Regions from separate parts of the Streptomyces sp. NPDC050528 genome, predicted to be linked through region 1. Evidence: riboswitches for the same ligand, from Rfam matches in the RefSeq annotation. Region 1 holds a riboswitch; each other region holds the start of a gene.
What was found. Region 1 has a riboswitch for cyclic di-AMP ahead of ACIBK4_RS00855 (transglycosylase SLT domain-containing protein). Riboswitches for the same ligand answer to the same signal wherever they lie in the genome.
Positions count from the first base shown of each region.

Region 2: linked by a shared signal. The riboswitch ahead of ACIBK4_RS25750 (C40 family peptidase) and the one ahead of ACIBK4_RS00855 (transglycosylase SLT domain-containing protein) in region 1 are both predicted to bind cyclic di-AMP.
Region 3: linked by a shared signal. The riboswitch ahead of ACIBK4_RS18810 (transglycosylase family protein) and the one ahead of ACIBK4_RS00855 (transglycosylase SLT domain-containing protein) in region 1 are both predicted to bind cyclic di-AMP.
Region 4: linked by a shared signal. The riboswitch ahead of ACIBK4_RS11545 (NlpC/P60 family protein) and the one ahead of ACIBK4_RS00855 (transglycosylase SLT domain-containing protein) in region 1 are both predicted to bind cyclic di-AMP.

Region 1 covers NZ_JBITHH010000001.1:171,200-173,391, forward strand. Annotated here, with positions in the region: gene ACIBK4_RS00850 (HAD family hydrolase) at 1-789, shown strand, start outside; gene ACIBK4_RS00855 (transglycosylase SLT domain-containing protein) at 899-1,375, opposite strand; cyclic di-AMP (ydaO/yuaA leader) riboswitch at 1,381-1,582, opposite strand; gene ACIBK4_RS00860 (CocE/NonD family hydrolase) at 1,814-2,192, opposite strand, start outside.
Region 2 covers NZ_JBITHH010000007.1:380,749-382,940, reverse strand. Annotated here, with positions in the region: gene ACIBK4_RS25755 (ATP-binding protein) at 1-456, shown strand, start outside; gene ACIBK4_RS25750 (C40 family peptidase) at 542-1,015, opposite strand; cyclic di-AMP (ydaO/yuaA leader) riboswitch at 1,019-1,198, opposite strand; gene ACIBK4_RS25745 (hypothetical protein) at 1,538-1,846, opposite strand; gene ACIBK4_RS25740 (ATP-dependent Clp protease proteolytic subunit) at 1,854-2,192, opposite strand, start outside.
Region 3 covers NZ_JBITHH010000005.1:116,345-118,536, forward strand. Annotated here, with positions in the region: gene eno (phosphopyruvate hydratase) at 1-230, opposite strand, end outside; gene ACIBK4_RS18810 (transglycosylase family protein) at 543-1,241, opposite strand; cyclic di-AMP (ydaO/yuaA leader) riboswitch at 1,251-1,419, opposite strand; gene ACIBK4_RS18815 (transglycosylase family protein) at 1,614-2,192, opposite strand, start outside.
Region 4 covers NZ_JBITHH010000003.1:37,016-39,207, forward strand. Annotated here, with positions in the region: gene ACIBK4_RS11540 (DUF1996 domain-containing protein) at 1-403, opposite strand, end outside; cyclic di-AMP (ydaO/yuaA leader) riboswitch at 738-911, shown strand; gene ACIBK4_RS11545 (NlpC/P60 family protein) at 920-2,192, shown strand, end outside.

The DNA of each region.
Region 1 (2,192 bases):
TATGCACTGATCGCCACCGACCTGGACGGGACGCTGCTGCGCGGCGACGACACACTCTCCGACCGGTCCCGCATCGCACTCGCGAGGGTGACGGCGGCCGGCGCCCGGCACCTCGTCGTCACCGGCAGGCCGGCCCCGAGGGTGCGCCCGTTGCTCGAAGACCTAGGCTCCAGAGGGCTCGCGGTGTGCGGACAGGGCGCGCAGTTGTACGACGCCGGCGCGGACCGTCTGCTCTGGTCGGTCACCCTGGACCGGGAGTTGGCGGAGACCGCGCTCGGCAAGATCGAGGCGGAAGTGGGCCAGGTGTACGCGGCGGTCGACCAGGACGGCGTGGACGGCCTGACCCTGATCGAGCCCGGCTACTTGATGCCGCACCCCACGCTGCCGGCGGTACGGGTGGGCAAGCGGGACGACCTCTGGTGCGAACCCATCAGCAAGGTGTTGCTCCGTCACCCCGCCCTGGAGGACGACGAGTTGGCCTCCACGGCCCGCTCGGTGGTCGGTTCCCTGGCCTCGGTCACCATGTCGGGCCCCGGCACCGTCGAACTCCAGCCACTCGGCATCACCAAGGCGACGGGACTGGCCCTGGCCGCCCAACACCTGGGCCTGCGCCCGTCGGACACCATCGCTTTCGGCGACATGCCGAACGACATCCCGATGTTCGACTGGGCAGCCCACGGGGTGGCAATGGCCAACGCCCACCCCGAACTCAAGGCGGTGGCCGACGAGGTGACGTCGTCGAACGAGGACGACGGAATCGCCCTGGTACTTGAGAGATTGTTCAGCTGAGATTCTGAATGGCCCCGAAGGGGCGCATTCAGGGGCGCGGGGAACTGCGCGACCAGCCACGACGGCGGTGTCACTCAAAACACAACCAGTCGTGGCTGATCCAACGGTTCTAGTAAGCGCCGTACACGTTGTCGATAGACCCGTACACCGCCGCCGCGTAGTTACAAGCAGCCGTGATGTTCGCAACCGGGTCATACGGGTCGTACGAGGTCCCGGCAACGTGATACGCGCTGAACGTCGGGTCGATGACCTGGAGAAGCCCCTTCGACGGCGTACCCGCCGCCGCATTGGAGTCCCAGTTGTTGATCGCGTACGGGTTACCGGAAGACTCACGAATCACGTTCCGGTAGATCCCGTTGTACGTACCCGGAATCCCCTTCTGCGCCATGATCGCGAGCGACTCCCGAATCCACCCGTCAAGGGTGTTGGGGTACCCGGCAAGAGTGGTGGACGCGGTGGTCGACGTGGTGGCCGCGGACGCGGTGGTCGCACCGACGACAGGCAGGGCCAGGATCGCCGCACCGGTACCGGCGATGACGACACGGCGGACGAGGCGGGCGCGGCGGGACTGAGCGGATGCAGGCATGACGAGGTTCCTCTCCGTCGCCTGCGAGGTGAGCTGTCGGGTTCGGGCTGGGAGGTGCCCGGCCAGGCCCTTGCGGACGTGACTTAACCCCAAGCCGTTCCGGTCGAGATGACCGGCCCGGCGACTTACCTGGTTCCCCCGCTCCTGCCGTGCGAGAAGTTCGTGACTGGGATGCCGGGCGGCGGCAGGATTCGGCGTTCCGCTCGACAGGCCGGGAAACTATGCGAGAGCACATGTCCGGAACAAGTGGCGGAATCACACCTAACCCCTATTGACCTTGGTCTGAGGCGTATGGGGCACTTGATCCTTTGCGCGAGCCAAGGGTCAACTGTCAAATGCCGTAAGGGAAAACGCGGGCAGACCAGGACACAGGTCACGCACAGAAACGCGTGACCCAACTCACGGGAGGATTAAGAACGGCAAATCGGGCATTCGCCCTCAACTGGCAGTTCTCGGAATCCTTTTCTCCCAAGTGCGGTGGAAGATCACTTCTCCACCCTCGGTGCAGATCACCTCATTTGAGGTAAGAAAGTCCGTTTCGTCGCAAGTAATCTCCGACCGCGTACGCACGCTCGTGTCCCACCCCAGCTCCGGCCGATGCAGCCGGATCGACCACTCCGAGAGGGTGCGCGCGGACAACGGGTCCGACTCGTCGATCGTGTACGTCTCCAACGCGTCCTCGGTGAACTCCAACCCGTCCGGATATACGCGCGTCCCGCCGTACCGGGGGTCCACCTCCAGCCGCCACTCGCCCTTCGCCACATCCCGCACGACCAGCCGCTCGGGCCGCGGTTCGTCCAGCGTGGCCGGGTAGTTG
Region 2 (2,192 bases), on a different contig from region 1:
GCAGACCATCTGGAAGCATCCGTCACTCTGCCGAGCGATCCCGCCTCGGTCTCCGCCGCCCGCACGTATGTGGTCGGGACCCTGGTGGATTGGGGACTTCCGGCGGACACGGAGGTCGCCGACACCATCCGCCTCATCGTCTCCGAACTCGCCACCAACGCCGTACAGCACACCTTCGGGCAGTCACCCACCTTCACGGTGGACATCGAGCTGGAGCGTGACGAACGGCTGCGCATCGGCGTCACCGACAGCCATCCCCGGTTCCCGAAACGCCTGCCGGCCGCCGTCCAGCAGGACAACGGCCGGGGCATGGTGATCATCCGCTGGCTGACCGCGGAGTGCGGCGGCAGGCTCAAGGTCCGGCCCACCCTGGAGGGCGGCAAGACGGTATCCATCGAGGTGCCCTGGACGGTACCGGCCCGCCCGGTGACCGCCGCGGGCCAGCAGGAGCCGTAGAACGGCGTGGTGAACGTCCCCGGACGCCCGAGGGGGTGGCGGTCCGTCAGGAGACCGCCACCCCCTCGGGAGTTTTCGGCGTGGGTCAGCTGACCCGGCCGTACCAGACGCTCTTGGTCCAGATCTTCTGCAGTCTCACCACGTCCCCGGTCTTCGGGGCGTGCCAGATCTTTCCCTTGCCGGCGTAGATGCCGACGTGGTAGACGCTGGAGCCCGAGTGGAAGAAGACGAGGTCCCCGGCCTTGCGGCTCTTGGCCGAGATGTGGTGGGTCTTGTTGTACTGCTGGGCCGCCGTACGGGGCAGTTTCTTGCCCGCCTTCTTGTACGAGTACAGCGTGAGCCCGGAGCAGTCGAAGCGGCCCGGTCCGGTGGCCCCGTACCTGTACGGGGCGCCCTTCTTGGACGCCGCGACCTGGAGTGCCTTCGTCGCGGGTGTCGCGGCCGCGGCGTCGGATGCGACGCCCGGTATCACGACGGAGCCGCCAACGGCGGCGATGGCGAAGGCCGAGGCCGTACCGGCCCTGACCATCAGCGACGGGACACGATTGAGCGCAGTCATGCGCAACCCTTCGTCAGCCGCCTGTGAAGGATGACCTGTCGGATTCGGGCTGGCGAAGTTGCCCGGCCGCTGACGCGGCTTCACCCCAAGGGCTGCTCGGCCCGGTCATGGCGTGACCGTCCCGGCGACCCGTCGTGCTTGGGTCCTCCACTCCTGCCGATGCAATCCTGTCGACCTGTCATCCGGGCGGCGGCAGGACTCGGCGTCCGCCCGGATCGCCCCGCCGCTGCGGCGGGGTCTTGTCGTCAGACAGGGATCTTCACCTATGAATGTCCGAAAAGCCCAACGGAACCGGGGATTTGTGGGGTTACTCACCACTCACCCGTTCGGCTGAACGCATCGGTGTTCGAGGGAGTGTCGAGGCGGGTGTGACGCCCGGACCAGCACCGGAACACTTCATCCGGCCCTCGGGCTACGCGTGTTGCGCAACCCGGACGGCCGTATGCGCGGAGGCGCGACTACGCCGATCGGGGGTACGTCGTTCGGCTCGTTTCGACGTCGTCCGGGACAGCTTCGCGTCCGTCAACTGTCGGAGGGCGAGGGCAGGGTGACGCGCGCCGTGCGGCGCTCCCCGTCCAGCACGCGCAGCGCCCGCGCGAGTGTGGGGGCGTGCAGCTCGGTCTCGCCCCGCTGGTGCATCAGCGCCAGCGCGTCCCGGAGCTCGGCGGCCTTGGCCACGAGCGCCTGAGCGGCCCGCAGACCACGGTACGTGTCACCGTTGTGCGCCGGGTTGATTCGGCCGAGGAGGTCGGCCACATCCAGGTAACGGTCGATCAACTCGCCCTCGGCGCGCGTGAGTGCGGGCAGCGGCGGCAGTTCCGGCGGCAGCATCGTCGGCTCACTCCCCGCCGTGCTCGATGAGCGAAGTCTTCCGCGTGGCCACGATCCGGTCCACCAGCCCGTATTCCAGGGCTTGTTGGGCATCCATGATCCGGTCCCGCTCGATGTCCTCGCTCACCTGCGCCACCGTCCGGCCCGTGTGCAGGGCCAGCAGTTCCTCCAGTTGGACCCGGGTGCGTGCCAACTCCTCTGCCTGGATGGCGAGATCACTCGCCTGACCCTGGATCGGCTCGGGGAGCGAGGGCTGGTGGAGCACCACCCGCGCACCCGGCAGCGCGGACCGCTTGCCCGGGGTGCCCGCCGCGAGCAGCAGCGCCGCGGAGGTGCCGGCCTGGCC
Region 3 (2,192 bases), on a different contig from region 1:
ATCTGCTCGATGACGGCGAGGACGGCCTTCTCGACACCCTTGCCGCCGTAGCGGTTGGGGTCGCCGTCACGCAGCTCGATGGCTTCGAAGGCACCCGTGGAGGCGCCGGACGGAACGGCGGCACGACCCGTGCTGCCGTCGTCGAGGCCGACCTCGACCTCGACCGTGGGGTTGCCTCGGGAGTCCAGGATTTCCCGGGCTACGACGACGTCGATGGACGGCACGAGCATCTCCTTCTTGGGTTCTGACGCGGCTACGGCAACACCGCAGCGGCTCTGCGAGACGAGCCTAACCGGCTCGGGGCGATTGGCCATCCGGTCGGCCGCCTGATGGACAGAACCGAGAGTAAATTGTTTCCGAACGGAACAAAGAGTCCGGTAAAAATGCGCGCGGCTTGCAGAAGCCGGGCACAAAAAGCCCCGCCCCGGTGCGTACGGGGGAACACGCACCGGAGCGGGGAGCCCGTGGGGGACGGGGGTGACCCTCACGAGGTCTCCATGATGGAGCCCACGGATGTGAGGGCGCTGTGGTTCAGCTGAGTACTACTTAAGGTGGAGCTGCTGACCCGGGAAGATGAAGTCGGCGTCGTCGATGATGTCCTTGTTCAGCTTGAACAGCTGCTGCCAGCCGCCCTTCACCTTGTGCTTCTCGGCGATGGAGCTGAGGGTGTCGCCCTTGACGACCTTGTACTCGCCGTCACCCTTCTTGACCTTCTTGCCGGTCGGGGTGGTGACGGTCTTCTTGGCCGCCGGGCGCTCGGCGGAGCGGGAGGCGGTGGTGTCGCTCGTGGAACGCTCGGTGGTGCTCTTCGAGGAGCTGGTGCCGGACGAGCTGTTCGAGGAGGAGCTGGAGCTGCCGCCGGAGTAGGAGGCGCTCGACAGGCCGGTGCCGCAGGTGGGCCAGGCGCCCTTGCCCTGGGCGGCGAGAACCTTCTCGGCCACGGCGATCTGCTGGGACTTGGAGGCCTGGTTCGCGGTCGCGGCGTAGGCGGTGCCGCCGTACGCGGCCCACGTCGAGGCGGAGAACTGCAGGCCGCCGTAGTAGCCGTTACCGGTGTTGATGGACCAGTTGCCGCCGGACTCGCAGCTGGCGACCGTGTCCCACTCGGACGCGGTGGCGGCGGAGGCGCTGCCGGTCGCCATGAGCGGGGCGGCTATCGCGACACCGGTGACGCCGGCGAGCGTGGCGACGCGGGTGGCCTTGGACGGACGGCGGTGCTTGCCCTTGCTGGAAAACAGCATGGAAAATCCCAATCCCCTCACCGACGCCTGCGAGGTGAGCTGTCGGGTTCGGGCCGTGTGAGTTGCCCGGCCGCGCACCTCTCGGCGCACGACTTCACCCCAAGCCGCACCCGGCATCAACTGCCGGGCCCGGCGCTTACCTTGGGTCCCCCGCTCCTGCCTACGGCGCTTGACGCGACGACTGTTCCCGGAGGCCGCTGGCAGGACTCGGCGTTGCGGCAACCGGACGCTCGTGGTGACGAGCGGCCTTGACCGTAGACAGAGAATCCACGGGATTTCAAAGACGATCAGGCCTTCTGAGACTCATCCCACACTTTGATCAAACCGGACATTCCCGAGCGAAGCATGACGCGAACTCCCGCCGCCCTCTTGCTAGTTTTCGTCCGCTTCCGTGCCGACATCCAAGGTCTGACCGGCGGCGATCTGGGTCGGATCGGCGCCTATCACCTTTTTGTTCTCGGCGTAGAGTGCACGCCATCCGCCGTCGAAGCCAAGGGAGTCGGCGATGGACGCGAGGGAGTCGCCGGCGCGGACGGTGTACGTCTGCGGCGTCACACTTTCCTCGGCACTCGCCCCGCGGTGCTTCCCGGCACTCTGCTGACTGCTCCCCTGCTCGCCGGAATCACCGAGCGCGCCGGTGTCGACGAGGCTCGACTTGCCCGCCGCCTGGGCCGAGTTGTCCGATTCGTCGAGCTTCGGGGAAGCGGCGACCGAGTCGTCACCGGCCGAAGGAGTGGCGGACTTGTCGGACTTGGCGGAGTTGTCCGTCGCGGTGGGCGAGGGGCTGTCGCTCGACGAGTCGCCGGACGCGTCGGAGGTGCCAGACGTGCCGGACGAAGTCGAGTCCGTGACGCCGGAGTCGGACAACCCGGAGGAAGTGGACGGGTCGGACGAACCGGAGTCCGCGTCGGAGTCGGACGAACCGGTCGGGGTGCCCGACGGGGAGTCGCT
Region 4 (2,192 bases), on a different contig from region 1:
CGGCGAGCGCGTCGAGTCCCTCCGGGCGGTCGCCGACACGGTCGATGGCGTCGTCGATCCGGCTGATCGTCGCGGCCCGCTTCTCTTTCAACGGATTCATGATCGCGTTGTCGGCGAAGGAGGCGTCCTGGCGTATGGACTCCGTCGAGTCCCTCAGTTTCTGGTAGGCCTCGGTTATCTGCTGGTCCAGAAGCGCGAGTTGGGCGTCGACCTCGGTCTTCGCCTCGTCCGGGACCGTCGTCAACTGGGTGCCGATGTCCGGGCAGTCGATCGTGGCGGCGTCCGACGCCGCGTCCGGAGACCCTTGTTGGGCGGAATCACCACCCCAGCCTTCGGACGCCGACGCGTAGACGTTCGCCGCCACCAGTCCTCCGCCGCCCAGCATCAGGGCGACTGCTGCCATCGTCGCGCGTCGTGCGCCCGTGGGGCGTCTGCGCGTGTTGCGTGCCAAGGAAGTTGCTCCTACACGTATCGGTCGGCCCGGATCGTCCCGGCATGGAAATCCCCCGTTCCAATACGGAGCCGGATGCCGGTGTGTTCAACCGTCCCAAAAATTCATAGCGACCTCATATGGATCACCCGGCTCGGCGGGCTCATGAGCCCGGGACACGTTTGGGAGAGGTAAAGGTCACAAAAACGTATCGGACATATCGCGCTTCAACCTTCACACGAGGCACACACGTTGGCTAAGTTGACGCTCAGACCGTACGACCTACTCCGGCGATCAGCGCCGGGCCGCACGGTTTGCGCCGAATCCGGTGTGTCGCTCGCGACAGCCGGAACCGGGGACCCAACCGACTTGGGGTGAATCGGCCCAACTGCCCGTCCGGGCAAGGGTCGTAGGGCAATCCTTCCGTGATCGGCCGCCCGAACCCGACAGCTAACCCGGTAGGCGCGATACGGAAGGAGCACGTCTGCCATGCCGGCAGAACGACGTACGCGCACCGGAGGCAGTGGCCCCACCGTGGACGACCGACCCAGCCGTGACGAAGTGCAGCGGCGGATCAACTCCCTTTACGACAGGGCCGAGACAGCCACCGGAAACTACAACGCCACGCGCAAGATGTCCGGGGGTCCGCGTCAGCGCGTCGAGCCCCGTCCTGGCGCGTCGCGTCCTTCCGACCCCGCTCTCGACGCCGTCACCAAGCAGTGGTTCGACCGGGCCCGTGCCCAACTCGGCCCGACCGTACCGGCGGTCCTGCCGCCGGGCAGGACTCCCGCGCGTCCGGCGGCACCCCGTTCCGAGCGGTCCGAACGACGCCCCGAGACCGAGGGCGGCGGCCGAGCGCTCGAAGCGCCGCCCGGCCGCGCCGTGGCCGAACTGACCGCAGGCACTTCTGCGCCGGCGCTCGCCACCCCGCAACTCGCCTCCCCGGTAGCGGAGTTGACTGCTCTGCCGGTCGCCGCGCTGCCGCCCGCCGCGCCGCAGGCACCCCAGATGCAGCAGATGGCTCAGATGCCGCAGGCGACCGTCCTCGACCTGCCGCCCGTGCCTGCCATCGAAGTACCGCCCGCACCCGTCGTGGAACCGCAGCAACTCACCCTCGCGGCCGCCGCCCCGGCGCCGGTCTTCGACCCGCTCACCGCGGACCTGGAGCTGCTCCCGTACATCGCGGCGCCGCGCACCGAATCGGCCCCAACGGGTGCCACCTGGCCGCCCGCGCAGACCAACTGGCCCACCCCGGAGACGACTTGGTCGACCGGGTCCATGCCGATGGTCCCGGAGCCGCAGGCGTGGTCGACCGGCCAGATGCCCGTCGTGCCCGAACAACAGGCGTGGGCCACGGGCCAGATGCCGATCGTGCCCGAACAACAGGCTTGGGCCACCGGGCAGATGCCCGTCATCCCCGAGCAGCAGGCCTGGTCCACAGGCCAGATGCCCATCGTCCCTGAGCAACCAGCTTGGTCCACGGGGCAGATGCCGATCGCGCCCGAGCAACCAGCTTGGTCCACCGGCCAGATGCCGATCGTCCCCGAGCAACAGGCATGGTCCACCGGCCAGATGCCCATGGTGACCGAGCAGCGGACCTCGTACGCCACGCCGGAGCCGGACTGGCGTCCGCCGCGGCAGGAGTGGCAGCCGACCCCGCCCGCCGCCGAGGTCTCCTTCGCCGCGGCCCCGGCCGTCGCTCCCGAGTTCACCCTGCCCACGGCTCCGACGATGGCCCCGGAGATCATTCTTCCCCCGGCGC